One region of the Pseudomonas sp. H3_E04 genome, then DNA from elsewhere that is predicted to be linked to it. Evidence: predicted binding sites of a transcription regulator. Region 1 holds the regulator's gene; each other region holds the start of a gene.
The links. Region 1 encodes FliA, which starts transcription of late flagellar genes. Its sites were predicted from a motif close to CTAAAGTTTNNNNNNNNNNNGCCGNTAA; they were not measured.
Positions count from the first base shown of each region.

Region 2: AB4N53_RS06375 (methyl-accepting chemotaxis protein) is a predicted target of FliA. The motif match lies at 5,915-5,942, and genes of this name have one in related genera.
Region 3: AB4N53_RS06165 (methyl-accepting chemotaxis protein) is a predicted target of FliA. The motif match lies at 4,411-4,438, and genes of this name have one in related genera.
Region 4: flgM (flagellar biosynthesis anti-sigma factor FlgM) is a predicted target of FliA. The motif match lies at 4,590-4,617, and genes of this name have one in related genera.

Region 1 is NZ_CP162797.1:199,433-207,272, forward strand. Features, by position in the region: gene flhA (flagellar biosynthesis protein FlhA) at 1-688, shown strand, start outside; gene flhF (flagellar biosynthesis protein FlhF) at 700-2,040, shown strand; gene fleN (flagellar synthesis regulator FleN) at 2,157-2,987, shown strand; gene fliA (RNA polymerase sigma factor FliA) at 2,984-3,724, shown strand; gene AB4N53_RS00925 (chemotaxis response regulator CheY) at 3,892-4,263, shown strand; gene AB4N53_RS00930 (protein phosphatase CheZ) at 4,282-5,070, shown strand; gene AB4N53_RS00935 (chemotaxis protein CheA) at 5,124-7,397, shown strand; gene AB4N53_RS00940 (protein-glutamate methylesterase/protein-glutamine glutaminase) at 7,447-7,840, shown strand, end outside.
Region 2 is NZ_CP162797.1:1,404,573-1,412,412, forward strand. Features, by position in the region: gene AB4N53_RS06350 (heme utilization protein) at 1-44, opposite strand, end outside; gene AB4N53_RS06355 (adhesin) at 117-689, opposite strand; gene AB4N53_RS06360 (hypothetical protein) at 691-1,140, opposite strand; gene AB4N53_RS06365 (AAA family ATPase) at 1,469-1,993, opposite strand; gene pnuC (nicotinamide riboside transporter PnuC) at 1,990-2,553, opposite strand; gene AB4N53_RS06375 (methyl-accepting chemotaxis protein) at 4,151-5,785, opposite strand; gene AB4N53_RS06380 (undecaprenyl-diphosphate phosphatase) at 6,088-6,918, shown strand; gene AB4N53_RS06385 (DUF1294 domain-containing protein) at 6,915-7,343, shown strand; gene AB4N53_RS06390 (MmcQ/YjbR family DNA-binding protein) at 7,463-7,822, opposite strand; gene AB4N53_RS06395 (LysR substrate-binding domain-containing protein) at 7,819-7,840, opposite strand, start outside.
Region 3 is NZ_CP162797.1:1,357,915-1,365,754, reverse strand. Features, by position in the region: gene AB4N53_RS06185 (aldehyde dehydrogenase family protein) at 1-1,308, shown strand, start outside; gene AB4N53_RS06180 (phenylacetate--CoA ligase family protein) at 1,348-2,658, shown strand; gene AB4N53_RS06175 (GNAT family N-acetyltransferase) at 2,627-3,562, shown strand; gene AB4N53_RS06170 (hypothetical protein) at 3,609-4,136, opposite strand; gene AB4N53_RS06165 (methyl-accepting chemotaxis protein) at 4,502-6,493, shown strand; gene AB4N53_RS06160 (DUF411 domain-containing protein) at 6,797-7,243, shown strand; gene AB4N53_RS06155 (YqaA family protein) at 7,243-7,677, shown strand; gene AB4N53_RS06150 (alpha/beta fold hydrolase) at 7,764-7,840, shown strand, end outside.
Region 4 is NZ_CP162797.1:2,807,763-2,815,602, forward strand. Features, by position in the region: gene flgD (flagellar hook assembly protein FlgD) at 1-597, opposite strand, end outside; gene flgC (flagellar basal body rod protein FlgC) at 613-1,056, opposite strand; gene flgB (flagellar basal body rod protein FlgB) at 1,060-1,470, opposite strand; gene cheR (protein-glutamate O-methyltransferase CheR) at 1,841-2,668, opposite strand; gene AB4N53_RS12600 (chemotaxis protein CheV) at 2,715-3,647, opposite strand; gene flgA (flagellar basal body P-ring formation chaperone FlgA) at 3,730-4,491, shown strand; gene flgM (flagellar biosynthesis anti-sigma factor FlgM) at 4,654-4,980, shown strand; gene AB4N53_RS12615 (flagella synthesis protein FlgN) at 5,029-5,496, shown strand; gene AB4N53_RS12620 (flagellar brake protein) at 5,586-6,332, shown strand; gene AB4N53_RS12625 (MFS transporter) at 6,406-7,788, opposite strand.

The sequences.
Region 1 (7,840 bases):
CCAGGCGCAATCGCTCGGCTACACCGTGGTTGACGCCAGCACCGTGGTCGCCACGCACTTGAACCAGATTCTGTACAAGCACTCCAGTGAGCTGATCGGCCACGAGGAAGTGCAGCAACTCATGCAATTGCTGGCCAAGAGCTCGCCGAAACTGGCAGAAGAGCTGGTACCGGGCGTGGTTTCGCTGTCGCAGTTGCTCAAGGTTCTGCAAGCGCTGCTCGCCGAGCACGTGCCGGTGCGCGACATCCGCAGCATCGCCGAAGCGATCGCGAACAACGCCGCGAAGAGTCAAGATACCGCCGCGCTGGTCGCCGCTGTGCGGGTCGGCGTATCCCGTGCAATCGTCCAAAGCATTGTAGGTACTGAGTCCGAGCTGCCTGTGATCACATTGGAACCAAGGTTGGAACAGATATTGCTCAATAGTCTGCAGAAGGCAGGACAAGGCTCGGAAGAGGGCGTCCTGCTGGAGCCGAGCATGGCCGAGAAGCTGCAACGTTCGTTGATCGAAGCGGCCCAGCGTCAGGAAATGCAAGGCCAACCGGTGATCCTGCTGGTAGCAGGCCCGATTCGCGCGATGCTCTCGCGCTTCGGTCGCCTCGCGGTGCCAGGGCTGCATGTGCTGGCCTACCAGGAAGTACCGGACAACAAGCAAGTGACCATCGTTGCGACAGTAGGGCCCAACGGCTGAGGTAGTGGTTTATGCAAGTTAAGCGTTTTTTCGCCGCCGATATGCGTCAGGCCATGAAGCTGGTTCGCGATGAGCTGGGCGCTGATGCCGCCATCATCGGCAACCGCCGCATTGCCGGCGGCGTCGAGTTGACGGCGGCTCTGGATTACAAATTGTCGGCGCTGGCGCCACGGGTTCCGAACATGGAACTCGAAGACGAGCTGCGCAAGACCCAATCGCGCATCGTCACTGCCCAGGCCGAGCTGAGCCTGCGTGGCGAAGCCGACGGCAACACCAATCAGCAATTGTTTGCCGGGCTGCCATTGACCGCAGGCCTGCCGTTGACCGCTGCCGAGCCGCTGAGCGAGCCGACCTACGCCGCACCGACGCGTCCGGCCGCAGCACCTGCGCAGGCCTCGGCAGGTGTCGATCCGCGTGCGCTGGATTCGATGCGTTTTGAATTGAACAGCCTGCGCGAGTTGATGGAAGTGCAACTCGGCACCCTGGCCTGGAATCAGCTGCAAGGCAGCCGTCCGGCCCAGGCCAATCTGTATCGCCGTCTGCAGCGTATTGGCCTGTCCGGCCCGCTGTCGCGCGACCTGTTGGCGCTGATCACCGATATCGAAGAACCCCGTCAGGCCTGGCGCATGCTGCTGGCGCACCTGGCGCGGATGATTGCCGTACCGGAAGTCGAGCCGCTGGAAGAGGGCGGTGTGATTGCCATGGTCGGCCCCGCCGGCATGGGCAAGACCACCACGCTGGCCAAGCTCGCCGCGCGTTATGTGCTCAAGTACGGCGCGCAGAATGTTGCGCTGGTCAGTATGGACAGCTTCCGCATCGGCGCGCAGGAACAACTGAAAACCCTCGGGCGCATCCTCAACGTGCCGGTGACGCACGTCGATCCCGGCCAGTCGCTGGTGCAGGCATTGGATCCACTGCTACGCAAACGCGTGGTTTTGATCGATACTGCCGGGCTGCAAGCCAGTGATCCGGCGTTGCGCATGCAGCTCGAGAGCCTGGCCGGGCGTGGCATTCGCTCAAAAAATTATCTGGTCCTGGCAACCACCAGCCAGAAACAGGTTCTAACCGCCGCTTATCACAGTTACAAGCGTTGCGGGCTCGCCGGTTGCATCCTGACTAAACTGGATGAAACGGCCAGTCTCGGCGAAGTGTTGAGCCTGGCGATCAGTCATGAATTGCCGGTCGCGTACCTGACCGATGGCCCACGGATTCCGGATGATCTGCATCTGCCGCGCCGTCATCAACTGGTCAGCCGCGCCGTCAGCGTGCAAATGCAGGAAGAACCCAGCGAAGAAGCCATGGCTGACATGTTCGCTGATATCTATCACAGCCCGACCAAGCAGGTTGGCTGAGGTAATCATGAACAGTTTTTGTACCTACATCGATGGTCTGCCACGCATTGTTCCGATCGTGAACGCGCAGCCAGTAATGTGGCCTCCGTCTATGCAAGACAAGGTAAAGAAATAACATGGGCAGCATGCATCCCGTACAGGTGATCGCGGTGACCGGCGGCAAAGGTGGCGTCGGCAAGACTAACGTGTCAGTGAACTTGTCGCTGGCGCTGGCAGAGCTTGGCCGTCGGGTCATGCTGCTGGACGCCGACCTGGGCCTGGCCAACGTCGACGTTCTGCTGGGGCTGACACCCAAGCGCACACTGGCCGACGTCATCGAAGGCCGTTGCGAACTGCGCGACGTGCTGTTGCAGGGCCCGGGCGGGATTCGCATCGTGCCGGCGGCCTCCGGCACGCAGAGCATGGTGCACCTGAGCCCGGCGCAACACGCTGGCCTGATCCAGGCGTTCAGCGACATCGGCGACAATCTCGACGTGCTGGTGATCGACACCGCTGCGGGCATTGGTGACTCGGTAGTCAGTTTCGTGCGCGCCGCCCAGGAAGTGTTGCTGGTGGTCTGCGACGAGCCGACTTCGATCACCGACGCTTACGCGCTGATCAAGTTGCTCAACCGCGACTACGGCATGAACCGCTTCCGCGTGCTGGCCAACATGGCGCAGAGCCCGCAGGAAGGGCGCAACCTGTTCGCCAAGTTGACCAAGGTCACGGATCGCTTCCTCGACGTCGCCCTACAATACGTCGGCGCCGTGCCGTACGACGAAAGCGTGCGCAAAGCGGTGCAGAAGCAGCGCGCCGTCTACGAAGCCTTTCCCCGTTCCAAGTGCGCGCTGGCCTTCAAGGCCATTGCCCAGAAGGTCGACACCTGGCCGCTGCCGGCCAACCCGCGCGGGCACCTGGAATTTTTCGTCGAGCGTCTCGTGCAGCAAACCGCAGGGCCTGTGATATGACCGCCAGTGGCATGAATCTTTACAAAAAGTCGGCGCGTGACGCGCAATACGAATTGATCGAGCGCTACGCGCCACTGGTCAAGCGCATTGCCTATCACTTGCTGGCGCGCCTGCCGGCCAGCGTGCAGGTCGAAGACCTGATCCAGGCCGGGATGATCGGTTTGCTGGAAGTCTCGACCAAATACGACGCCAGCAAAGGCGCCAGTTTCGAAACGTACGCGGGCATTCGAATCCGCGGCGCGATGCTCGATGAAGTGCGCAAAGGGGACTGGGCGCCACGCTCGGTTCACCGTAATACCAGGATGGTCAGCGACGCGATTCGCTCGATTGAAGCTAAAACCGGCCGTGACGCTAAAGATCACGAGGTTGCGGCCGAACTCCAATTGAGTCTCGACGATTACTACGGGATTCTGAATGACACCTTGGGCAGTCGCCTGTTCAGTTTCGACGACCTGCTGCAGGACGGCGAACACGAAGGGCTGCACGAGGATGGCGCGAGTGCTCATATGGAGCCGTCACGCGATCTGGAAGATGAACGCTTCCAGGCGGCGCTGGCGGACGCGATTGCCAATTTGCCGGAGCGTGAGCGACTGGTGTTGGCGCTGTACTACGACGAAGAGCTGAACCTCAAGGAAATCGGTGAAGTCCTTGGCGTCAGTGAATCGCGGGTCAGCCAGTTACACAGCCAGTGCGCGGCCCGTCTGCGGGGGCGTTTGGGGGAGTGGCGAGCGCGCTGAAGGCAGTGTGGGGACACTGCGAAACGAGGCTGGTGCGGTGATGAACGGCGCCGGTCTCGATCCGTTGTGCTCCAGACAAACTTCGAGTGCTATGCCGATTGATTGAAGTGGCGCGTCCAGGTGCTGGGCGCGTTTAAGACTGCTTGGAGGTCGAATTGAACAAAGACATGAAAATCCTCATCGTTGATGACTTCTCAACGATGCGGCGGATCATCAAGAACCTGCTGCGCGATCTTGGGTTCACCAACACCGTCGAGGCCGACGATGGCACCACTGCCATTCCGGTGCTCAACAGCGGCAGCATCGACTTTCTGGTAACGGACTGGAACATGCCGGGCATGACCGGTATCGACCTGCTGCGTCACGTGCGCGCCGATGAAAAACTCAAGCACCTCCCGGTGTTGATGGTGACTGCTGAAGCCAAGCGCGAGCAGATCATCGAGGCCGCTCAGGCCGGTGTGAACGGTTACGTGGTCAAACCTTTCACGGCTCAAGCGTTGAAAGACAAAATCGAGAAGATTTTCGAACGCATCGGCTGATGAATGCGCGGGGGAGCTATGGAGCATAACGAATCATCACAGGGCGATTTCGAATCGACCCTGAAAAAACACGCGGTCGAACTGGTCGAGAGCCTTGAAAAAGGCAAGTTCGGCGACGCGGTGCAACTGATCCATGAGCTCAATCAGACCCGTGACCGCGGCCTGTATCAGGAAGTGGGCAAGCTCACACGTGAACTGCACAGTGCGATCGTCAATTTCCAGATCGATCCGCACATGCCGCAGGCCGAGGAAGTGTCGCAAATCACCGACGCCACCGAACGCCTGGGCTATGTGGTCAAGCTGACGGAAGCCGCGGCCAACCGCACCATGGATCTGGTGGAAAGCGCCACGCCGGTGGTCAACAGTCTCGCTGATGAAGCGCAGACGTTGAGCGCCGATTGGGGCCGCTTCATGCGTCGCGAGGTCGGGGCTGAAGAGTTCCGCGAACTGGCGCGCCGGGTCGACGGTTTTCTGTCACGCAGCAGCACGGACAACCGTGCGGTGTCGAGCAACCTCAACGACATCCTGCTGGCTCAGGATTACCAGGACCTCACAGGTCAAGTGATCAAGCGTGTGACCCAACTGGTCACCGAAGTCGAAAGCAATCTGCTCAAACTCGTGCTCATGGCCAGTCAGGTCGACCGCTTTGCGGGCATCGAACATGACCGCGCTGCAATGCTTGCTGAAAAAGATCCACAAAAACATCTCTCGCAGGGTGAAGGTCCGCAGATTCATGCCGATAAACGAGAAGACGTTGTGTCCGGTCAGGACGATGTGGACGATTTGTTATCCAGCCTTGGATTCTAGAGTTTCGGAATTCGGGTTTTTTGGGTTTTTAGACCTGTAGGAGCACCCCATTAATGAGCTTCGGCGCCGATGAAGAGATCCTTCAGGATTTCCTGGTTGAGGCCGGCGAGATTCTTGAGCAACTGTCCGAACAACTGGTCGAGCTGGAAAGCCGCCCGGATGATGCAGATCTGCTCAATGCAATTTTTCGCGGTTTCCACACTGTAAAAGGGGGCGCCGGCTTCCTTCAGCTCAATGAGCTGGTGGAGTGCTGTCACATCGCCGAAAACGTGTTCGACATCCTGCGCAAGGGTGAGCGTCGCGTTGATGCAGAACTGATGGACGTGGTGCTCGAAGCACTGGACGCGGTGAACAGCATGTTCAGCGAAGTCCGTGAGCGTGCACCGATCACCGCTGCCACGCCGGAACTGCTGGCCGCACTGGCGCGTCTGGCCGAGCCGCAATCGGCGGATGAAGCCGTTGCCGCACCGGTAGAAGCGGTGGAAGAACCGGTCGCTGAAAGCGCATCGGAAGACATCACCGATAACGAATTCGAACAACTGCTGGACTCGCTGAATGCCGTCAAGGCCCAGGCCGAGGCCCCGGCTGCTGTTGTTGCTCCAGCGCCGGTTGCCGACACGGCGGCGAGCGATGAAATCACCGACGCCGAATTTGAATCGCTGCTCGATCAGCTGCACGGCAAGGGCCAGTTTGCTGTCGATGCGGTCGCTCCGGCGCCAGCACCGGCGGCTCCGGCCGCGCCTGCTGCGGGCGACAGCTCGGACATCACCGACGACGAATTCGAAGCCTTGCTCGATCAGTTGCATGGCAAGGGCAACTTCGCCGTTGACGCGCTGGAATCGGCTATCGCTTCGGCTCCGTCAGCACCTGCTGCACCGGCAGCCGCTGCGGCCGGCAGTGACCTGATCAGCGATCACGAATTCGAATCGCTGCTCGACGAACTGCACGGCAAAGGCAAGTTTGACGCCAGCGCGGCGACTGTCGGCTCTGCGTCGAGCGTCGCCACGCCAGCGGCGAAAGCTCCGGCTGCCGCTGCTGCGCCGAAGCCTGCGGCCAAGCCTGAAGCGAAAGCAGAGGCGCCGAAACCGGCCGCCGCTGCTGCACCGGCTACGGCCCGTGCGCCAGCTGCTGCCCCGGCAGAAAAACCGGCCAGCGAAGCGGAAACCACCGTACGCGTCGACACCGCGCGGCTCGACGAGATCATGAACATGGTCGGCGAGTTGGTGCTGGTGCGTAACCGTCTGGTGCGCCTGGGCCTCAACAGCGGCGACGAAGCCATGTCCAAGGCCGTGTCGAACCTCGACGTGGTCACCGCTGACCTGCAGACCGCCGTGATGAAGACGCGGATGCAGCCGATCAAGAAGGTCTTCGGGCGCTTCCCGCGTCTGGTTCGCGACCTCGCACGTCAGCTCAAGAAAGAGATCAACCTGGAACTGGTGGGTGAAGAAACCGACCTCGACAAAAACCTTGTCGAGGCTCTGGCCGACCCGCTGGTCCACTTGGTGCGCAACGCCGTCGACCATGGCATCGAGTCGCCGGAAGAACGTGAAGCATCGGGCAAGGCCCGTGGCGGACGCGTGGTGCTGGCGGCCGAGCAGGAAGGCGACCACATCCTGCTGTCGATCTCCGACGACGGCAAAGGCATGGACCCGAACGTCCTGCGTTCGATCGCGGTGAAACGCGGCGTGATGGACAAGGACGCGGCCGATCGCCTGAGCGATACCGAGTGCTACAACCTGATTTTCGCTCCGGGTTTCTCGACCAAGACCGAGATCTCCGACGTGTCCGGCCGTGGTGTCGGCATGGACGTGGTGAAGACCAAGATTTCCCAGCTCAACGGTTCGATCAACATCTATTCGACCAAGGGCCAGGGCTCGAAGATCGTCATCAAGGTGCCGCTGACCCTGGCGATCATGCCGACGCTGATGGTCATGCTCGGCAATCAGGCCTTTGCGTTCCCGCTGGTCAACGTCAACGAAATCTTCCACCTCGACCTGTCGACCACCAATGTCGTCGACGGTCAGGAAGTGGTGATCGTGCGCGACAAGGCGCTGCCATTGTTCTACCTCAAGCGCTGGCTGGTCAGTTCCGCCGCTCACGAAGAGCAGCGCGAAGGCCATGTGGTGATTCTTTCGGTGGGCACTCAGCGGATCGGCTTCGTCGTCGATCAACTGGTCGGCCAGGAAGAAGTGGTCATCAAGCCATTGGGCAAAATGCTCCAGGGAACTCCGGGCATGTCCGGCGCCACCATCACCGGTGACGGCCGCATTGCGCTGATTCTCGATGTTCCAAGCATGCTCAAGCGTTACGCCACAAAGCGTATTTGAATCCGGGGCGGCGGCGCGATGACGCGCCGCTGCACCTAATGGAGTGTTTATGGCAGTCAAAGTCCTGGTGGTGGACGATTCGGGTTTTTTCCGCCGCCGCGTCTCGGAAATTCTTTCGGCGGATCCGAGCATCCAGGTGGTCGGCACGGCCACCAACGGTAAAGAGGCGATCGATCAGGCCATGGCCCTCAAGCCTGACGTGATCACCATGGACTACGAGATGCCAATGATGGACGGCATCACGGCAGTGCGGCACATCATGCAGCGCTGCCCGACCCCGGTGTTGATGTTCTCCTCGCTGACGCATGAAGGTGCACGGGTAACCCTCGATGCGCTGGACGCCGGCGCGGTGGATTTCCTGCCGAAGAATTTCGAAGACATCTCGCGCAACCCCGAGAAGGTCAAGCAACTGCTGTGCGAGAAAGTCCACAGCATCTCGCGCA
Region 2 (7,840 bases), 1.2 Mb from region 1:
GCGAGTGCGAAAACCAGTGGTTTGAGAGCCATTGTAGGTTTCATGGTGTTTCTCCGTCGTGCTTATTAGTTGGTTAAGTGTTGGGACTTTTCTAATTGCACTGCTTTTTGTTTGGGTCAGTCTGCGACCCGGATGCTCAGGGTGTTAGCCATTCGGTTCCCCACCCCGGCACTCTGGTTCACCTGGATTACCCCGCGGCTGCCGGTGAAGGCCTGATCACTGGTAGTGACCTGGCGACTGCCGATTGAGGTACCAGTTGCTCCTGAGCTCGGTACAAACGCCACGTTCTGTTGTGAAAGGGCGCTGTCGTCAACGCTTTGCGGGCCGGCACTGATGCTGACGCGCGTCACGTTGGCCATTTGATTGTTGGCACCGGCGCCCTGGTTCACACCGAGGATGCCGTTGCCATTGCTGAAAGAATTGCCGCCGATATTGGCGCTCGCGTCGATGGCGCGGCTGGCGGGCGTGTCGATGTTCTGCCTGACGTTGGTGGTGGCATGGGCTTCGGTGCCGATGGCAATCGCCTTGGTGTTGGCCTGTTGCATCTGGTCACCGGCGGCCTGGTTGACGTTGAAGTTGCCGCGATACTGCGCACCGGAATCCTGAATATTGGCCTTGTTGACTGAAGCCGAATCGGCCATGGCGCTGGTGCAGCCGAGCAGGGCGAGAAGCAGCAGGGTGCGATTCATGTCATTGGCCTCCGGCCATGCGAGTCAGAGGCGCCAGCCCGGTGCTCATCGCCCGGTTGACGGTATTGGAAATCGAGGCGCCAGAGCCGCCGCCGCTGCCCGTGCGCATGCCAGGCAGGCCGTTCTGGTTGGTCAGGGTGTTCATGCCGGGCAGGTTGGAACTGGGCGTGGTCATGTTGCCGCGAATCGATGAGCCGCTGGCGACGCTGGCGAAATCACCGTCAGTGAGTTCGGTGCTGCTGAGGGTCTGGTTGATCCGCGCCGAAGGGTTGGCGTTGACCGTGGTTGGATAGGGATCTTTGCCGCCGTTGCGCCCGATCGGGATTGGCTGAACGTCGCGGTTGAGGACGATCACTCCATTGCCTTCGGCCTGGGCACTGACACTGATCAATGCGCTGGCGGCTGATCCGATCAGCAGGAGGCAGGTCAGGCTTTTATTGAAATTCCCCACGGCTGCAATTCCTTCTTCAGTGGGCTGGGTTTCAGCGTTGTGAAGGAGAGAGCGAAAGCTGTGCCGGTTTTGGGATGTCTTGTTATTTCAATGGCTTGGCGGCTTTGGAAGTTATGGTGTCGCGGCCACTGTTTCACCGCTGAAACACAGGAAGGAGCGCTTGGCCGGCGATTGGCACCGGAAAGCTCTGGCACAAGGGTTTGCGCCGATGTGTTTCATCAGCGTAACAGGTCGCATGACGGAGTGATGAACAGCGTTTGGACGGGGCTTTGCGCGGTCAGGAGTGTTTCAAAAGCGGACAGATTTGCTTGAATGCCGCCGTGGCGGCTCAGTGGGACAGCAAATGCTCGACCGCCGCATAGGCTTGGGCTTGGCGTTCGACCCAGTCGCCTTCGATAACTTGCAGCGGCCGTTGATGCTCAGTCAACCAGTCACGAGTGGCTTCGTAGAACGCCATGCGATCCTTGATATCCGGTTGGCAGCGCTGGCCGTCTTCGGTCCAATCGATCTGTTGCGGCGACAGCAGCAGGTGCAGGTCGTAATGGCGCGCGAGCAATTCGGCTTCAAGCCAGTCCGGGCAATCGCCGAACAGGGTCTGACTCCAGAGGATGTTGCTCAGCAGGTGAGTGTCGAGGATCAGCAGTGAGGGTTGCTTGGCTCGCGCCTGATCTTCCCATTGCAACTGGCCTCGGGCGATTTCAGGGATGTCCGCGAGGCAAGTGTCGCGTGGGTTTTCTTCGATAAACCGACGCACATATTCATCAACGCGCACGCCGCCGAAACGCTGCTCCAGGCCTGCCGCGAGCCAGCTCTTGCCGGTGGATTCCGGGCCGGTGAGAACAACGACTTTCATGTGCGCAACGCCGGATCAGCGCGCCATTCGCGCCAGCCTTGCACCGCGAGCAGGGTAAACAGCCCATAGAGGCTTGCGGTCAGGTACAGACCTTTATAGATGAACAGGCCTACAAAAATGACATCGAGGACAAACCACAGCGCCCAGCATTGCAGGCGTTTTTGCGCCATCCACAGTTGCGCCACCAGACTGAAACCGGTGAGCGCCGCATCGAGCCACGGCTGTGCGGCGTCGGTCCAGTGCGCCATCGCTGCGCCCAGCAGCAGGCTGCCGATGGCCCCGACGCCGAGGCCGCGCAGAATTGAGCACGTGTCGAGGCGGGTGACTTGGCGCCCGTCATGCATCGTCCCGGCGCGGGTCCACTGCCACCAGCCGTAGGTTTGCAGCGCGGCGTAGATCACTTGCAGCAACATGTCCGAATACAGCTTCACCTCAAAGAAGATCCAGCTGTAGAGCAACACCATGACCAGCCCGATCGGCCAGCACCACGGATTCTGTTTGACCGTCAGCCACACGGCGATGACACCGAGGGCAGCGGCGAACAGTTCAAGCCCGGACATGAAGATTCCTTTGGGGGAATGAAGAAGGGGGCGGATTGTACTGCATTCACCCAAACACTGAAGAACCCTGCTGGAGCGAGCCCGCTCGCGAAAGGGCCCGTCCAGTCGACATCTTCTCCGCGTGACCCGCCGCCTTCGTGAGCAAGCCCACTCCCACAGGATTTGATGTTGTCCGCAAATTCCCGACAACCCCACCAATCTCATGTGGGAGCGGGCTTGCTCGCGAAGGCATTAAGTCAGACACATAAAACTCGCCTGACCCGCCGCTTTCGTGAGCAAGCCCACTCCCACAGGATTTGATGTTGTCCCCAGATTCCCGACAACCCACCAATCTCATGTGGGAGCGGGCTTGCTCGCGAAGGCAGTGTGTCAGACACATAAAACTCGCCTGACCCGCCGCGTTCGTGAGCAAGCCCACTCCCACAGGGTTTGATGTTGTCCGCAAATTCCCGACAACCCCAACAATCTCATGTGGGAGCGAGCCTGCTCGCGAAAGCATTAAGTCAGACACAGAAAATTCGCCTGACCCGCCGCCTTCGTGAGCAAGCCCACTCCCACAGGGTTTGACGTTGTCCGCAAATTCCCGACAACCCCACTCCCACAGGATTTGATGTTGTCCCCAAATTCCCAACAAGCCCAACAAGCCCACCAATCTGATGTGGGAGCGGGCTTGCTCGCGAAGGCAGTGTGTCAGACACAGAAAATTCGCCTGACCCGCCGCCTTCGTGAGCAAGCCCACTCCCACAGGGTTTGATGTTGTCCGCAAATTCCCGACAACCCCAACAATCTCATGTGGGAGCGAGCCTGCTCGCGAAAGCATTAAGTCAGACACAGAAAATTCGCCTGACCCGCCGCCTTCGTGAGCAAGCCCACTCCCACAGGATTTGAGGTTGTCCGCAAATTCCCGACAACCCCACCAATCTGATGTGGGAGCGGGCTTGCTCGCGAAGGCAGTGTGTCAGACACATAAAACTCGCCTGACCCGCCGCGTTCGTGAGCAAGCCCACTCCCACAGGGTTTGATGTTGTCCGCAAATTCCCGACAACCCCAACAATCTCATGTGGGAGCGAGCCTGCTCGCGAAGGCATTAAGTCAGACACAGACAATCCGCCTGACCTGCCGCTTTCGTGAGCAAGCCCACTCCCACAGGATTTGTGGTTGTCCGCAAATTCCCGACAACCCCACCAATCTGATGTGGGAGCGGGCTTGCTCGCGAAGGCATTAAGTCAGTTACAAATAATTCGCCTGACCCGCCGCCTTCGTGAGCAAGCCCACTCCCACGGGATTTGATGTTGTCCCCAAATTCCCAACAACCACACCAATCTCATGTGGGAGCGGGCTTGCTCGCGAAGGCATTAAGTCAGACACAGAAAATTCGCCTGACCCGCCGCCTTCGTGGGCAAGCCCACTCCCACAGGGTTTGATGTTGTCCGCAAATTCCCGACAACCCCACCAATCTCATGTGGGAGCGGGCTTGCTCGCGAAGGCAGTGTGTCAGACACAGAAAATTCGCCTGACCCGCCGCCTTCGTGGGCAAGCCCACTCCCACAGGGGTTGAGGCTATGCGCAGATTCCAGACTACCCCACAGGTTTTGAGTCAGACCCGGAACTGCCGAAGCAACCCGTTCAGTTGTTCGCTCAGTTGCCCAAGGCGCAGACTGGCTGCACTGGATTGTTCCGCCGCCAACGCCGTGCTGTGCGACAGCCCGGCCGCCTGGGTGACGTTCTGGTTGATGTCCTCAACCACATGCGCCTGTTGCAACGTGGCGCTGGCGATCGAAGCATTCAGGCCGTTGAGATTACGCAACGCCTGGCCAATCGCATTGAGGCTCGCCCCGGCCAGTGCCGCCTGTTCAATGGTCAATTGCGAAGCCTTGCTGCTGTCGCCAATCACCTTCACCGCAGCTTCGGAGTGGTTCTGCAAACGCTCGATCATCGACTGAATCTCCGCCGTCGATTTCTGCGTGCGCTGCGCCAACAATCGGACCTCATCGGCGACCACGGCAAACCCGCGACCTTGTTCACCAGCACGCGCCGCTTCAATCGCCGCATTAAGCGCCAACAGGTTGGTCTGTTCGGCAATCGAGCGAATCACCTCCAACACGCTGCCAATCTGCGTGCTTTCGGCCGCCAGCGTGCGGATCACCTCCACCGCCTGATCGATCGTGCCGGATAGCTTGTCGATCTGCTGCAGGCTGCCGTCGATGTTGATCTGCCCCTGCTGCGCCTGCGCTTCGGCATCGCGCATTTCTGCGGCGGCATGTTCTGCGTTTTTCGCCACGTCCTGCACGCCGTAGGTGACTTCGTTGATCGCCGTGGCCACCAGTTCCATTTGCTGCGATTGCTGCTGACTGCGCTGCTGTGCCTGCGAGGCATCGTTACCCAGCTCGCTGGATGACTGGCCCAGGGCGCTGGCCGAGATCTGCAAATCTCCAATCACTCGGCGCAATTTGGCAGTGAAGGCATTGAAGTGATGGGCAAGCTCGGTGACTTCATCCTTGCCATGGGTATCGAGGCTGCGGGTCAGGTCGCTTTCGCCGCTGGCGATGTTGGCCATGGCATTCACGGTTTCCTGCAACGGACGAACGATGCTGCGCGCGATCAGAATCACCAGCAGCGCCATGATCAGCGCAATCGCCAGACCGATTGCCGAGGCCTTGATCATCTGCCCCTGGAACTCGGCTTGCACGTCGTCGACGTACACGCCGGAACCGATCACCCAGCCCCACGGCTCAAAGAGCTTCACATATGAGGTCTTGGCAACGGGATCAGTCGCTCCCGGTTTCGGCCAGCGATAATTGACCATGCCCGCGCCTTTGGCCTTGGCGATGGCGACCATCTCGTTGAACACCGCAAAACCGTCCGGGTCGCGGATCGCCGAGAGGTTCTGGCCTTCGAGTTTGGGGTTGGTCGGGTGCATGACCATCACGGGCGTGAGGTCGTTGATCCAGAAGTAGTCGCTCTGGTCATAGCGCAGGCCACGGATCGCCGTCAGTGCCTGCTTTTGCGCCGCGTCCCTGGTCAGGGTGCCAGCGGTCTCCAGACCCTGGTAATACGTGAGCAGGCCGCTGGCGGTCTGCACCACGTGCTGGGTTTTCTGCGCCTTGGCGTGGTAGAGGTCGTCGTGGATCTGCTTGAGCATCAGCACGCCCAAGGTCAGCAACATGACCACCGCCACGATCAAGATGAGCCACAAGCGTCGGCTGATCGACACACTGCGCAAGCTGTTCATAACGCTGTCACTCCGGGATTCTTGTTCTTGTAATAAATGATCGCCAGCATCCGGCCACAGCTGAGTGTCCGGGACCGTGCGATTCAAGCCTTCCAACACGCACAGCGCTATTGAGGCTTGTCTGTTAGGATTTCGGCCCCGCGCGCAAAAACCTGAATCCGGTTTTGACATTTCACGGAATTTTTACCGTTTCGTGTGGATCCTGTGCGCGCAATCGCTACAGCTTTTACCGGCTACGCTGGACGCAGTGAACGAAAAAATACTATCGGGGCATGCCTTGCGCATCGCTCTCTGGGGGATTGATGGATCTTTGGACCGCCTTGCAGGCACTGATTCTAGGAATTGTAGAGGGGCTGACGGAGTTTTTGCCCATTTCGAGTACCGGACACCAGATCATCGTCGCCGACTTGCTGAACTTCGGCGGCGAACGGGCCATGGCGTTCAACATCATTATTCAGCTCGGCGCGATTCTCGCGGTGGTCTGGGAGTTTCGCCGCAAGATCCTCGACGTGGTGATCGGCTTGCCGACCCAGCCAAGCGCACGGCGTTTCACCGCCAATCTGCTGATCGCCTTCCTGCCGGCGGTGGTGCTGGGTGTGATCTTCGCCGATCTGATTCACGAATACCTGTTCAACCCGATCACCGTGGCGGCAGCGCTGGTGGTTGGCGGGGTCATCATGTTGTGGGCCGAACAGCGCCAGCATGAAGTCCACGCCGAAACCGTTGACGAGATCCGCTGGACCGATGCGCTGAAAATCGGTTTCGCGCAATGCCTGGCAATGATTCCCGGCACTTCGCGCTCCGGCTCGACGATCATTGGCGGCTTGCTGTTCGGCCTGTCGCGCAAGACTGCAACCGAGTTTTCATTCTTTCTCGCCATGCCGACCATGGTGGGTGCGGCGGTGTATTCGGGCTACAAATACCGTGATCTGTTTGTGCCAGCGGATTTCCCGGTATTCGCGATTGGTTTCGTCACCGCGTTTGTCTTCGCCATGATCGCTGTGCGCGGTTTGCTGAAGTTCATCGGCAACCACAGCTACGCAGCGTTTGCCTGGTACCGAATAGCGTTCGGCCTGTTCATTCTGGCGACCTGGCAGTTCGGCTGGGTGGACTGGTCGGCGGCCAAGCCATGAACGATTCGCGCGCGCAGCGCCCGCAAGGACGAGCTTCTGGCGGGCGCCTTCAGCATGTGAAGTTGAAGCTTGTGGTGCTGTTGATCGTCTGCGCGCTGCCGCTGTTCGGCTCACTGTCGATGTGGCTCAGCGGCATCTCGCGGGTGCCTCTGGCGGCGTACGGGATTGTCAGTGTGCTGGCGTTTTTTCTGTATTGGGCCGACAAGCGCAAGGCCCGCGCCGATGCCTGGCGCACCCCGGAAAACATCCTGCATGCGGTAGAACTGGCGGGCGGCTGGCCCGGTGCGTTGATCGCGCAGCAAGTGTTTCGGCACAAGACCCGCAAGGTGTCGTTTCAGATTCTGTTCTGGGTGATCGTGCTGCTGCATCAGGTGTTCTGGATTGACCAGATTTTTCTCGGATCGAACTTGCTGTCGCTGATCTAAAGTCCACCGAAAATCCCCTGTGGGAGCGAGCCTGCTCGCGAAAGCAATCTCATCCTCGCTGATGAGTCGCCTGACAAACCGCCTTCGCGAGCTGGCTCGCTCCCACAGGATTTGCGTGCTTACAAACGCAGGCCGATTTGGGTTTTCTTTGGCAACTTGCTCACCACCAGTTGATGTGATCGCTGCAACAGCCCCTGCAATTCCTCGGCACTCAGCGGGTAGGGCGGGTGCATGATGATCCACTGCGCGCGCGCCAGATACGGCGCCGGATGAATCCCCGGGCGGTCGCAATGGCCGAGAAACAGATCCTTGTCGACCTTGAACGCCAGCGAATCGCCGCGTAATCCCTGCAAGGCGAACATCTTGTTGCCGGCAATCGAGAACACCCGCACGCCGCCCCATTTATAATCTTCCCGCGCGCCCGGCAGAGCCAGACAGAATGCGCCAACCTCGGCTTCGCTCATCTTTCCCTGTTTCATAACAACCGCTCCCCGCAG
Region 3 (7,840 bases), 1.2 Mb from region 1:
TGCGCAGAATCGCGCATTGTCGAGCTGACCCATGCACTGATCGGCGCCGGGCTCACACGTATCGCACCGATCGGCAGCCTTCACGACGGTTACGAAGGCGAACCCCATGACGGCGTCTACGCGCTGCAACGTTTGAGTCGCCGGGTATCGGCGAGTCTGGCGGCGACGCAACTGCCGAATCAAGCCTCTCTCGATACAGCGTCATCACCAGCGAAGCCGTGCGCTGCGATCATGGACAAAGCGGCTTTCGTCGCCCAGCCCGTCAACGATCAGGCGCAGTTGTTTTTTCGTTCCGGAGGCAGCAGCGGCATCCCGGCGCTGGCCGGCTACAGCTATCGCGACTTTGATCGGCAGATGCGTGCAACCGCAGACGGCCTGTTCGCCGCCGGCCTTGATCCGGCGCGGGATCGGGTCATGAACCTGTTTTTCTGCGGCGGGCTGTACGGTGGTTTTCTCAGCTTCGGCAAAGCGCTGGAATTGCTCGAAGTGACGCACCTGCCCATGGCCGCGCCTGCTGATAACGACTATAGGGAAATTGCCCGATTGATCATCGATCAGCGGGTCAACGTGCTGGTCGGCATGCCCGCCACGCTGCATCGCCTGTTCCTCAACGAGCAGGAGCATTTGCGTGCTTATGGAGGGGTGGAAAAAGTCTTCCTTGGTGGCGAGCACCTGAGCGAACAGAACCGTGAATTGCTGCGCAGTTGTGGCGTCTCGACGATCCGCTCGGCGATTTACGGCAGCGTCGATGCCGGCCCGCTTGGCCATGCCTGCCAGGTTTCAGCGGACGGAGTTTTCCATTTGATGAGCGATATCCAGCAACTGGAAATCGTTGCGCTGGATGAAGATGTCACGGTTGTAGACGACCAGGTGGGTCGGCTGCTGGTGACTTCGCTTGCCCGTGAAGGTGGCCAGCGCGTGCAGCGTTACGAGATCGGCGACACCGGGCGCTGGTTGCCGGGTGCCTGCGCCTGCGGACTGCAGTCGCCACGCTTTGAACTGCTGCAACGCCACGGCACGCTGCTGCGTATCGGCACCGACTTCATCTCGGCAAGCGAGCTTTCGACAAGGCTGCAGGTGCCATTTCAGTTGCACCTGGACCACACCGCCGAGGGCATCGAGCACCTGCAGGTGCACTGCGAACTTGCAACTGACGTGGTTCAAGCCCGGCTCGCCGATTATCCGACCCTGATGACCGTCATCGACAGCGGATTGCTGGTCATGCAGGCCCAACAATGCTCGCCCGCAGATTTCATTCAAAACAAACACAGCGGCAAGACGCCACTGGTCATTGACTCGCGCCGCTGACGTTTGAGCGCAAGTCAGATCATTCAGGAAGAACACCTTGTGAAAATAACTCAACCGATTCGCGAACTGATGAGTTTTGCCCGTCAGCATTCACGCTACTACAAGAACTGTCTCGCTGATGTTCCCGAGGCAATGAACTCACTGACCGAACTGCCTCTGCTTGATCCAGCGAGTTTCTGGATTGGCAGCGAGCGCCTCGAGCAATGGCCGGTACTGACCGCGCCGATCGGCTCGGCGGTGGTTTTCAAGACCGGCGGAACCACCGGCGGCGGCAGGCTCTCGGTCTACACCCGTGCCGAATGGCAAGCCACTGTAGCGAATTTCGGTCGCAGTCTGAATCGACAATTCAGCCCGGGCGACCGGGTCGCCAATCTGTTCTTCGCCGGCGACCTCTATGCCAGTTTTTTGTTTATCCACGATTCACTGGCCCATGTTGATACGCCAATCACCGAGTTCCCGTTCAGTGGTGAAGTCGACCCGCCGAAGCTGGCCGATGCCATCGCGCAACACCGGATCAACGTGCTGGCTGGCGTGCCCGCGCAATTATTGACCTTCGCCAGTTGGCTGAGGCAACGCAACCTCGCATTGCCTTTGGTTGATACCGTGCTTTACGGCGGGGAAAGCCTGTTCGCCTCGCAGCGCCAACTCCTTGCGCAAGCGCTGCCCAACGCACGCATCGCCTCCATCGGCTACGCCAGCGTCGACGCTGGATTTATCGGCGCCAGTCATCATGACTGCATGGAAGGTGAACATCGCACGCCTGACGGCCACGTCCTGCTGGAGATCATCGACCAGCACACGGGCAAGCCGATCGAGGCCTGCGATCAAAAAGGCGTGCTCGTATTGACCAACCTTCATCGGCGCTTGATGCCCCTGCTCCGCTATCCCGTGGGAGATCTGGCGTGCTGGCGCGAACCGGTCGGTACGCCGCAACGCAAATTCGCCCTCAAGGGCCGCAGCGGCAACAGCCAGCGCGTGCGCGTCGGCATCCTGTCGCTGATGACGGATGAAATCAGCGAAACCGTAAGGAGCACTGCTGGCAGCGACGACTGGCAATTGTTGATTGAACAGGCCGATGGCACCGATGTATTGACGTTGAAATATGCAGTCGATGAGCGATCAACACACATCGATAAGAACCTTGAGGCCCGCTTGATCGAACGCTACCCGCAGATCACCCAACTGCGAGGCGCTGGATTACTGCAGGTACGCATCCAGAGCTGCCGCTTCGAGGATCTCGCGCGCCATCCTCGCGCCGGCAAAAGCCTGCGGATCGTCGATTTACGCTGCTATGACCAACATGACAGGGAGGTGCGTGATGGAAGCGTTGATCCTGCGCAATTACCGTGAGAGCGACGCCGCCGCCGTCAGCGAACTGTTTCGCCAGGTTTACGGCGACCATTACGTACAAAGTGACGTGTACCTGCCGTGCCTGATCAGTCAGAACCATGCAGAAAAACGCTGGCACTCATTGGTAGCGGTCGAGGGAGAACGGATTCGTGGTCATGCCACCTTGTACAGGCAAAGCAAGGCATCGCACGACGCTGAACTGGCTTTGAGTGCCGTTCATCCTGACACCCGTGGGCAGAACATCGCCACGCGCCTGGGCGAGCAATTGCTGACTCACGCACAGGCATTGGGTTGTCGCAGCGTTTCGATCAAGCAGGTCACCCACCACCCTTACACCCAACGCATGGCGATCAGCCTCGGGTTCCATAACACCGGACTGCTACCGGACTATGTCCGCTCGCCTTTTGGCTGCAAAAAGCCGGAGTCGATCGTTTTGGGCGTTCGCGCGATCGATGGCTATCGGCGGCCGTTGCCCGAGCAGGACTGGCCAGCCAGTTGTCGGCCCTTGATGGAGCGTCTGACAAGCGTGTTCGGCATTGGAACCAGTGCGGGACGCTGGCGTGGGGCCTCGGTTCAGGTTGAACAACACGGCGATCGCCATGAAATGCTTCTGGAGAAACTCGATCCGGAACTGCTGAACCAATTGCGCACGCTGCCCGGGCATTGGCTGATTTCGATTCGCCTGCAACTGTCGGGACAATTTGCAGTGGATCTGCACAGTCTCGACGCCATTGGTTTTGTCTTCACCGGTCTAGCGCCGGCGCCAGACAATCAGGGCGGCTGGCTGGCGTTGTTCCATCGCGGTTTCCGCCCGCGCAGACTGGCCTTGCATTGCCCGTACATGCAAGACCTGCAGGCTCGGACGCAACGGCAAATCGCGCGCCGTGATCTGCAGACGCTTTGATCGGCTACCCGTAATAAAGCATAAGCCCGCTCGCTGAGGCGCGGACTTATGCCTTGGCTTTGAGGCCCTGGTCTGACGGCACAGCGGCATTGCCTTCGCCGTAAGTCTTGAGGTTTTGCAGGACGTAAATGGCTTTCTTGAATTCGGGAATCAGGCTTTTGCCGTAGTAGTTGCCATTGAGACTGTTGGTCTGGATGGCATCGAGCTGCGTGGCAAAATATTCCAGCGCGTTGAACTTCGCCTCCGGGTCTTTCTGCACACCGAAGCGGTCGAACTTGTCGCCGGCATTGAGCAAGGTGATCGAGGTGATTTCAGAAATCAGCCCACGCCCGCGCAGAAACTCGCTGAGGTTGCCCAATTGCTTGACGGAAACGTTGGCCGGGTCGAAGCCCTTGATCTGCTTGCGCAGCCCCTGCTTATCCATCTCGGCGACGTTCAGCGCGTTCGGATCGTTGCCGACCAGCGTGAGCATCTGCTGCACCTTGACGCTCTGCGAAACCTGTTTCTTCGCGCCGGTATCACGGACCATTACGCCCGCCTTGCTTTCCCAGGCGCCGGTATAACCGATCGTCATGCGAGGATTCCTTGTGCCATGAGCATGAAATGTCCTTGTTCCAACAAACTGAATGGGCGCAAGTATCGGCCGCCTCGTTTGATCGCACCAACCTTTTTGTGCGCTTTTTTACAACTTTCGTACATTCACGATACAAAGCGCATCCCCTGCAAACATTGCGCTAGAGCCGTCATCACCATGTAACGAAGGCGCCTGTCGCGCAGTAACGGTCGCGAACGTATCAATTGCGATACCAACCGGTCATCGCCAGCCGTTTCTTTCGGCACGCCAGTACCTAAAGCTTCGGCCCGAAACGACGATACGCTGTGATACCCGCCCTGTTTTATTCCCGCCCTCAAACAAAAACGCCGCTCAAGGATCAGTTCATGCCCGCACTGCGCACTATTCAGGCTCGCTACACGCTGTTTCTGGTTCTGTTTATCCTGCTGTTGTCAGTGCTGACCGTGGTCGGCATCAGCCAGTTGGTCGCGCCAACCCTGCGCGATACCGAAGAGAAGGTCGTGCTCAACCGCATCGCCGAAGTGGCCGTGCAGATTCAGGGCGAACTGAACAAGGTGCAGGCGCAGCAACGCAGCATCACCCAGACCATTCCACTGCTCGACAGCGCCGCCATCGACGTGGTGCTGCCAGGGCTGGTGGATCAGTACGGCGAACTGAAAGTCTTCGGCGGCGGCATCTGGCCGTTGCCGGGCCAGCGTGAAGCCGGGCGCAACAAGTTCAGCACGTTCTGGCATCGCGACGCCTCGGGTCAGCTCAAGGTCAACACCTTCTGGAACAGCGACGCCGCACCGAACTACTACGACCAGAGCTGGCACAAGGGCGGCATGGCCACTCCGCGCGGCCAGTGCGCGTGGGCCGCTGCCTATAAGGACGACGCCAGTGCCGAGCCGCGCACCAACTGCGCCATGGCGATCTACAAGAACGGTAGCGCCTGGGGCGTGTCGACCATCGACGTGACCCTGGGCTTCTTCAATGACCTGGTGGCCCGCAAGGAAAAAGACCTCAACGCCGAAATGCTCATCGTCGAGGCTGACGGCAAGATCATCAGCAACAGCTCGCGCATCAGCGGCCCGATCGTGCTGAAGAACATCAGCGAACTGGCGGCCAGCTCGACCTTCATCAATCAGATCAAGACAGGCCTGCAGAACCGCGATAAAGCGCAACGTGTCGAGTTCGACAACAACGGTGAAGACGCCACCTTCTTCATGCGCCCTATCGAGGGTACACCGTGGTTCCTCGCCACCGCCCTGCCGACCAAAATGCTCACCGCACAGCGCGACGACGTGCTCAACAGCCTGAGTCTGATCCAGATTCCGCTGGTGATCCTGTTGGTGCTGTTGCAGGTCTACGCGATTCGTAAACTGGTGCTGCGCATGAAAGCGCTGAAGGCCAACATTGATTCGCTGTCCAGCGGTGACGCCGACCTGACCCGCCGCATCACCATTCGCGCCGAAGACGAACTGGGCGCCATCGGTCACTCGGTCAACACCTTCATCGCCTATCTGCAGAACATGATCGGCGAAGTCACCCATGCCACCGGCGCCATGGCTTCGAGCCTCGATAATCTGCAACGCACCTCGGCGCATACCAGCCAGATTCTGCTGCGTCATGCCTCGGAAACCGACCAGACTGTCACCGCGATTACTGAAATGAGCTCCACCGCCGAAAGCGTTGCGCAGAATGCGGCTGAGACCGCAGCGTTCACCCAGCGCGCCAATGAAAACGCCGATCGCTCGCGCGTCGTGGTCGGGGAAGCGACCAACAGCGTGGTCGCGCTGATCGACGAAGTGGCGAGCGCTACACACAAAGTTGAAAACATGCAGCAGGACGCCCAGCGCATCACCGAAATCCTCGGCGTCATCGGCGCGATTGCCGGGCAGACCAACCTGCTCGCCCTTAACGCCGCGATTGAAGCGGCGCGTGCCGGGGAACAGGGGCGCGGCTTTGCGGTGGTGGCGGATGAAGTCCGCGCCCTCGCCGCACGAACCCAGGCCAGCACCTCGGAAATCAACGAGATGTTGACCCGTCTGACCCAAGGCGTGAGTTCGTCGGTCAGCGCCATGGAAAATACCCAGGCCAGTTGCCAGTCCGCAGCTGACGCCACCGCCCGAGTCAACTCGGGGCTCGACGAAATGGCCGGTTCAGTCAGCCACATCAACAGCCTCAGCACCCAGATCGCCACTGCCGCCGAACAGCAAAGCGCGGTGACCGAAGAGATCAACCGCAGCATGGTGCAGATCCGTCACATGGTCGATGAACTGGTGCAAAGCGGCCAGGCCAGCGAGCTGAATACCCGCCAGCTGCTCGAAGCTAACAGCCGCGTGAGCGCGATCATGGGACGCTTCAAGGTCAGTTGACTCTTCACTCCCACACTGGATTGCCTGATGGCAGACAATCCAGTGGGGGAGCGGGCTTGCTCGCGAAGCCGTTGTGTCTGGCAATTGAGTCTTTACTGACGCGCCGCGTTCGCGAACAAGCCCGCTCCCACAGGGATTACTTCGCATGGCATACCTTACTGACAACCTTGTTACCTCTCCCTCATCTCTCAGCCCTCTGCCCGCCCGTCTTGTAGCAACTGGAAACACTCAGTTGATGCCGGGACGGAAAAACCGGTCAAAATGCGCTCTTTCTGACCTTCACCGAGTCGAGAGCCCATTCCCATGCGAACCCCATTGCGTCTGCTCGCCCTGAGCGCCCTGTTCATCTCCTCCCTGGCGCAAGCCGCCGAACTGATCCCGATCGAAGTGCACCGCGATGCCAATTGCGGTTGCTGCAAAAAGTGGATCAGTCATCTCGAGGCCAATGGCTTCAAAGTCGAAGACCACGTCGAAAGCGACATGAGCAGCTTTAAACAGCAGCACGGCGTGCCACCGCGTCTGGCGTCCTGCCACACGGCGATCATCAATGGCAAATTCGTCGAAGGCCATGTGCCGGCCGATCAGGTGCTCGCGTTGAGCAAGCGCGACGATCTGCTTGGCGTGGCCGCACCGGGCATGCCGATGGGTTCGCCGGGCATGGAAATGGACGGCATGAGCGACGCGTATCAGGTCATCGGCCTGAAAAAGGACGGCGCTGACGTAGTGGTGGCGGACTACCCGGCCCGTTGATGGGGGCGGCTTATTTCGGTCTGTTCTTTGCTGCGTTTGGCGCGGCGACGTTGTTGCCGCTGCAATCCGAGGCGCTGCTGGTCGGTCTGATCGTCAGCGAGCATTACTGGTTGTGGGGGCTGCTCGCGGTGGCGACGCTTGGCAACGTACTCGGCTCGCTGGTCAACTGGTGGCTGGGCCGTGGCATCGATAGGTTTCAGGATCGACGCTGGTTCCCGGTCAGCCCTCGGCATATGGCCACGGCGCGCAAGCACTACGAGCGTTATGGGCATTGGTCGCTGCTGCTCAGTTGGCTGCCGGTGATCGGAGATCCGCTGACCTTGATAGCAGGCGTCATGCGCGAACCGCTCGGGCGCTTTCTGTTGATCGTGACGCTGGCCAAAGGCGCGCGCTATGGCGTGCTGGCCTTGCTGACCCTCGGCTGGCTCGGTTGAACCAACCTTCGCTGCGATTGCCTTTGTTTAACGTCGGCGTAATCCCGGCCTTCCAGAGTCGGCCAATTTTCAAGGAGTTTGTGCTTATGTCTGTCACGCTTTCCCGCTGGCTGCCCGGCCTCGTCCTCAGCGCTGCCCTGCCATTAATGGCGCACGCGGCCAC
Region 4 (7,840 bases), 2.6 Mb from region 1:
GGTCGCGGTGCCGTTGATCGGTGCGTTGGCCTTGAACGTGTAAGTGCCGACCGGAACCACGGTGCCGGCGGTGTCCTTGCCGTCCCAAGTGAAACTGGCATCGCCGGCAGCGCGGCTGCCCAGGTCGATGGTGCGCACGGTCTTGCCGTCCTTGTCGGTAATGGTCACGGTGCCGCCGGCAATCGACGAAGGCACGGTGACCGAACCGGTCAGGCCTTTGCTCGGGTCATCGAGCTGGGCGGTGTTGGTCTGCACGATCACGTTGCGACCGACCAGCGACGACGCTTGCAGCGCCTGCGACGAGTTGTAGTTGCCGGCCAGGCCACTGACAGTGGAGTTCAGCGTGGTGATGCCTTCAAGGCTGCTGAACTGCGCCAACTGCGCGACGAAGGCGCTGTTGTCCTGCGGGTCGAGCGGGTTCTGGTTTTTCAGCTGGGTGACCAGCAACTGCAGGAATGCATCCTTGCCCAGCGCTTGACCGCCGGTGGCACTGTTGGTCGCCGAAGCAATGCCACCCGACGTAGTGCTACTCGTCTTCGACGAGTTGGCCAGGATGTCATTCATGCTCAGGCTGCTGGTGGTATCCGTAACGCTCATGGCACTCGCCCCTTATTACTGACCGAGGGTCAGTACCTTCTGCATCATGGTTTTGGCGGTGTTCATCATTTCGGCGTTGGTCTGGAACGACCGGCTCGCGGAAATCATGTCAGCCATTTCTTCCACCACGTTGACGTTCGGGTAGTAAACGTAGCCCTTGGCGTCGGCAGCCGGATGGTTCGGCTCGTAGCGCGCTTCGAGGTTGCTCTGGTCTTCGACAACGCCGAGTACCTGCACGCCCTGCCCGGCCGCGTCCTGGTTCTGGAACAGCGAGTTGCTGCCGCCGGCCTGGCCGCCCTGGAACATGGTGGCGAACACCGGGTGACGGGCGCGGTAGGTCTGGTCGATGCTCGACGAGACGGTTTCGGCGTTGGCGATGTTCGAGGCCACGGTGTTCAGACGCGTGGTCTGCGCGCTCATGCCGCTGCCGGCAATGTTGAAAACGCTGGACAGGGACATGGATTATTCTCCGCGCAGGGCTGACACCAGCCCTTTGAATTTGCTGTTGAGCAAGGTGAAGCTGGCCTGGAAGCCGACGGCGTTTTCCGCGTAGTTCGACTGTTCCAGTTGAGCGTCGACGGTGTTCTGGTCGATAGAAGGCTGCATCGGCGTGCGATACATCAGCGACTCGTCGCCGTTGCCCAGCCCTTCAGCCTCGATGTGCCGGCTGTTGGTCATGTTCAGGGCAAAGTGGCCGCCGGTCTTGGTCTTCTCGGTCTGTGCTTCGAGCACTTTGGAGAAATCCAGATCCCGCGCCTTGTAGTTCGGGGTGTCGGCGTTGGCGATGTTGTTGGCCAGCACTTCGGCACGCTGGGCGCGGAAGCCCAATGCCTTTTCGTGAATGCCCAGCGCTTTGTCGAAGCTGATGCTCATGTCGGGAACCTTCAGGTGACCGGTTTTTCGTATCTGAGCTTTAGCAAGCGCCGTGCCAAATGGAAGAACCCCCGTATTCCGGGGCTTTGCGCCGAACAGGCAAAGCGGCAATGCCAGAAAAGCGGCAACCGGTTACCGCCGGATGCCGCTTTTCTGCCGCTTGCCGTCGTTGCCAGGTCAGCGCAGATCCGTGTGGGAGCGAGCCTGCTCGCGAAGGGGGCGTGTCAGGCGCCAACTGTCTTACGGACAGACCGCTTTGGCGAACAGGCTGCTCCCACAGGGGGTTTGTGGTGTTCGTGGAAAATAATTCGGGCATAAAAAAACGGGAGGCCTTTGCGGGCTTCCCGTTTTTTGTATCAGCGCAAACCGCTTATTTCGCCTTGTAGATAATCCCCGGGCTGCACTGAACCATCTGGTAATGATCCGGCAAACCGTTCAGCGCTTCCGAAGCGCCAAGGAACAGGTACCCGCCCGGCTTCAACGTGCTGTGAATGCGCAACAGGATGTCCTTCTTCACTTCGGCAGAGAAGTAGATCAACACGTTGCGGCAGAACACGATGTCGAACTTGCCCAGCGCTGCGTAGCTGTCGAGCAGGTTAAAGGAGCGGAATTCCACCCGGCTCTTGATCGGCGCCTTGACCACCCAGCGCCCCGGCCCCTTCGGGTCGAAGTAGCGCTGCAGGCGATCCGGCGACAAACCTCGACCGATCGCCAGGCTGTCGTACTCGCCGGTCTTGCAGTTATTGAGCATCAGCCCCGACAGATCAGTGGCAACGATCTGCACGCCCATCTTCAACTGGCCAAGGTTGCTGCGCTCGAACTCGTCGATCGACATCGACAGCGAGTACGGTTCCTGCCCCGACGAGCAGGCCGCCGACCAGATCCGCAGACGCTGGTTGGGGCTGGCCTTGATCGCTTCCGGCAGTACCTTGTTCTTCAAGACTTCAAACGGATAGGTGTCGCGAAACCACAGGGTTTCGTTGGTCGTCATGGCATCGACCACCTGCTCGCGCAAACCGCTGCGCGGCTGGGTCTGGATGCGCTGTACCAGCTCACCCAGGGACTTGATGCCTTGCTGCTCCATCAGTTTGTTGAGACGGCTCGAGACCAGATACTGCTTGTTTTCACCGAGCAGAATGCCACAGGCTTTTTCCAGGAAGACCCGGAACTGTTCGAAATCCAAATTACCCGTAGACAATGATGCCGCCTCTTAAATCGTGTTGAACGCCAGGGACAGAAGGTCCCTAGCTGATATCTGCAGCTTTGATCCGGTCGACTACCCGGGATGCGAGGTCATCAGGACGGAATTTGGCCAGAAAGTCATCAGCACCGACTTTCTTCACCATCGCCTGATTGAATACCCCCGACAACGAAGTATGCAGGATGATATGGAGCTTTTGCATGCGCGCGTCGCCGCGGATTTCCGCCGTCAGGGTGTACCCGTCCATCTCCGGCATCTCGATGTCGGAAATCATCATCAGGAACTCTTCTTCCGGCTTCTTGCCCTCGTCGACCAGCTTGCGCAGGTAATCCAGCGCCTGCTTGCCGTCGTTCAGCGCCACCACTTCGACACCGATGGTCTGCAGACAACGCGTGACCTGCTTGCGCGCCACCGACGAGTCATCGACCGTCAGTACCCGCAGCGACAGCGCCTTGGTCTGCGTCTCGACATCGACCACGCCCACCGAAATCGCTTCCGGGGTCGGCGCCACTTCAGCCAGCACCTTCTCGACGTCGATGATTTCGACCAACTGGTTGTCGACCCGCGTCACAGCGGTCAGGTAATGATCGCGACCGGTGCCCTTGGGTGGCGGATGGATCTCTTCCCAGTTCATGTTGACGATGCGCTCCACCGAGCGGACCAGGAAACCCTGGGTCTTGGTGTTGTACTCCGTGATGATCACGAACGGGCTGTTCTTGTCTTTCAACGCACCGGAGCCCGTTGCCATTGCCAGATCCAGGATCGGAATGGTCGCTCCCCGTATATTCGCTACCCCGCACACGACAGGACTGGATTTGGGCATCAAGGTCAGGGACGGGCACTGCAACACTTCCCGCACCTTGAACACGTTGATCCCGTAGAGCTGCGGCCCGTCGAGACGGAACAACAGCAGCTCGAGGCGATTCTGCCCTACCAGTTGCGTGCGCTGGTTCACCGAATCCATTACACCAGCCATGCCCAGACTCCTACATCAACGCCAAGTGTTGTTGCGACGCACATTCATTGCTAAACGGCACGGCGCTTGCTTTTTAACTCGTATGAACGCTCAAACGACATTTTCCCGACGCCTGACCTCTACCCTTCGCAAAGGGCTTTGCGCGGTGGCCGCCGTTTGCTGCTCGCTTGCTGGCAGTCCTGCCAATGCAGATGCGGTTACCTTGCCTGATATGCTTATCGGCGTGACTCAGGGCTTTCTTGAATTCACCGTAGAAGACTATTTGGCTTCCAGTCAAACCGAAGGCCGCTACGAAATCGAAGTCAACCAGCTCGACCCGCGCATGCGCATGCCCATGTGCGACAAGGAATTGACAGCGACTCTGGAGAGCCCGGCACGCCCGCTGGGGCGCGTTACGGTGAAGGTTCGCTGCGAAGGCAGTTCGCCCTGGACGGTGTTCGTACCCGCTCAAGTCCGCCTGTTTCGCGAGATCGTAACGACCACTCGTCCGCTGAAACGCGCCGGCATTATCGAGCCGCAGGATGTGACTTTGCGCGAGCGCGATGTCAGCACGATCAATCAGGGTTTCCTGACCTCCGTCGACGAAGCGATCGGGCAGAAACTTACCCGACCAACGGTCGCCGATCAGGTCATCACACTGGTGCATCTGGAACAGGCCGAAGTCGTGCGCAAGGGTGACCAAGTGGTGATCACTGCGCGCAGTGGCACCCTTGCCGTACGCATGCCGGGCGAAGCGCTCTCCAATGGCGGCATGAAAGAACAGATTCGAGTAAAAAACCTTAATTCTCAAAGAGTTATCAAGGCGCAGGTGATTGCGCCGGGACAGGTCGAAGTGGCCATGTAAAAGCCTCGAGGAGAAAACTGGCGCCGATCCCGTCGCTTCCCTAAACTGTGCCGCAGCAGGTCTCGCAACGGCGCATGCAAGCTTATGGTTGATTGGGCCTAAAGTTTTTCAGGGGATAGCCGAAAACATGGCAAGCGTCCAAATTCCCAGAGGTTTTTTATCATGGTTATCGATTTCAACCGATTGAACAGTTCCTCGTCACTAACCGGCAGCACACGTACCAGCAACGCCAAGGAAAGCGCTGAAAACAGCCCCTCCGCGCCGCTGAATACCCAGGCCGAACAGGCCAATGTCGCCAAAAGCGGGGAGTCGGTACACCTCAGCAATGAGGCTCAACAGTTGCAGAAGGTCACTGACAAGCTGCGCGATCAGCCTGCTGTCGACAAAGCCCGTGTGGCCGAGTTGAAAGCCGCGATTGCCGATGGCAGCTATAAAGTCGACAGCAACCGTGTAGCCAGCAAACTGCTCAACTTCGAAGCCCAGCGCTAGGCTTTTGCCGGCGCCAGGCTTTTGGACGCTTAAACCCCAAGGCCAGCCATGCACGACACTAACTTATTGCAACTGATCAACGACGACTTTGCTCCAGCGCAACAATTGCTGGAGTTATTGCAAACCGAATCCCTCGCTTTGCATGGTCGCGACATGCCGTTGCTGGAAGAAATTCTGGCGACCAAGCAAGCGTTGATCATTCTGCTCGAGCAGCATGGCCGCAAGCGCAGCGAAATCCTCGCCAGCCTCAACCTGCCGACCGATCGCACAGGTCTTGAGCAACTGGCCAGCCAGTCGAGCATTGGCGACCAGTTGCTGACCCAGGGCGATGCCCTGACCGCGCTGATCGCCCAATGCCAGGCGGCCAACGTCAAGAACGGCCAGTCGATCCAGATCCAGCAGGCGACCACCGCCAATCAGCTGAAGATCCTCACCGGCGGTGAGCCGCCAGCGCTGTACGACGCCAGCGGGACCTTTGCCAAACCGGTCAAGCCGCGAACGCTCAGCCAGGCATGAGCCATTCGCTGGCCCTGCACTATCCACTTGCGCAACATGCTGGCAAAATACTGGCCAGTCGTCTTATTTTGTCTGGAGATTGAAGAACCGTGTCCAACACCCTAAGCGCGGATGATGCTCCGCAGCCTCCGAAGGTGCTCACCACGCCACTGGAAATCTCCAGCAACCTGCGCCAGCTGCAAGACAGCCACGATCCGCTGATCATCACCTTCCATGAACGCAGCCAGCGCTTTCAGAGTTACCTGATCAAGGTCGACCGCGAAACCGCAACGATCGCACTGGACGAAATGATCCCGCGCGATGGCGAGCGCTTCCTCCAGGCTGGCGAACCGTTCAAGGTCGAAGGCTTTCATGACGGCGTGCGCATCGCCTGGGAATGCAACGGCACGCTGAACATCGAAGAATCCGACGGTGACCGTTTCTACACCGGCGACCTGCCAAGCGAAGTGGTCTATCACCAGCGCCGTAACGCCTTCCGCGCTGCGTTGAAGCTCACCGATCTGGTCAGCGTTGAACTGGGCGGCGAAAAGCTCAAGGTTCCTCTGCACGGCAAGCTGCTGGATATCTCCGCCACTGGCTGCAAATTCCGCTTCGAAGGCGACATCACTGATCGCCTGCAACTGGGCCAGGTCTACGATCGCCTGATCGCCCCGCCGCTGTTCGGCAACCAGCCAACATCGGTCGAACTGCGCTATCTGCATTTCGAAGAAAAACTCAACATCACCTTCGCCGGGCTGCGCTTCCACAACATCAGTGGCCAGGCTGCGCGCAACGTCGAGCGTTTTGTTTACCAGTTGCAACGTGAAGCACGGCGTTTCGACAAAGACGATCTCTGAGTCGCAGCGATCAATAAAAAGGGCAGTCCTGTGCGGGACTGCCCTTTTTCATGCGCGGACGTTTATCTTCGGCTCAGGGCCTGCCGCCACTGATATCCGGCGCAGGCTTGTCGTCATCGCCGCTGTCCGGTTCGGTTTCAACGACCGCTCCCGGCTGAGCTTCGGGCTCCGGTTCGGGATTGCTCGGCGCCGGGTCCTGGACCATCTGCTCCTGCACCACCTGCTCATCGACACGCGGGTCAAGCGCCGCCACCAGCGGCGAGCTCGACATGCTGTCCGGCATTGCCACGTGATGCAGCGGTGCGTCGTCGACCTGGTGCAGGTTGGTGACCGCTTTCGGACGAATCCGCCAGACCAGCACCAGCGCGAAGAAACTGAAGAACGCATACAGGCTCTGACTGCCGAGAAACTTCATCAGTACACCCGCCAGCAGCGGCCCGATGCTCGCGCCGACGCCGTAAGTCACCAGCAACATGGCGGTCAGCGACACTCGGCGATCGCCTTCGACGTGGTCGTTGGAAAACGCCACCGCCAGCGGATACAGGCAGAATTGCACCAGCGAACAGAAGAAGCCGACGACGAACAGCACCTCCAGCGGCACCTGCGGCATGATCGCCAACGGCAACGCCGCAACCGCCAGAAACCCGGCAAAGCAGCGAATCAGCAGCGCACGGTCATAACGGTCGGACAACCAGCCCAACGGCCACTGCACCAGCAAACCGGCAAAAATGCAGCTACCCATGAACAGACCGACCTGCTCGGTCGACAGCCCCTGCTGCGAGGCATACAGCGGCGCCAGACCGTAGAACGAACCGATGATCAGACCGGCGCCGAGCACCGTGCTCAGCGATTGCGGCACGCGTTTGATGAAGAAGCGCGGCTCCATCGGAGCGGGGTGCAGGGGCGCCGGGTGAATCCGTCGGGTCAACGTTACCGGCACCAGACACAGGGCAAAGCACAGCGCGACCAGCATCAGCAGTTCCAGACCGAGGCCGGGGTGCATGACCAGAATCAGCTGGCCCAGCACCAGGCCCAAATACGAGGCGATCATGTAACCGCTGAACACCAGCCCGCGCTGATTGGCATCGGCCTGCTCGTTGAGCCAGCTCTCGATGACCATGTACTGACACATCATGCCGAGACCGACGATGGTCCGCAGCACCAGCCACGCCGGCAGCCAGTCCACCAGACCATGGCCGAGCACCGCCGCGCCGACGATCCCGGCACACGCCGAGTACGCACGGATATGCCCGACCCGGGCAATCAGGCGATGGCCGATCTTGCCGCCCAGCACCAGACCGAAATAGTTGGCCGCCATCAGCGCACCGACCCACAGCCCGTCGACGTTGTCGGCGGCCAGACGCAAAGCCAGATAAGTAGAAAGAAGGCCTGAGCCGATCAACATCATCAGCGAGGCGAAATACAGCGCTCGAAAGGATTTCCAGATTTGGCGCATCGGCGTTCCGAGCGGCTCCTTGCAGTAAATACCGAGCAGTCAGAACGACTGC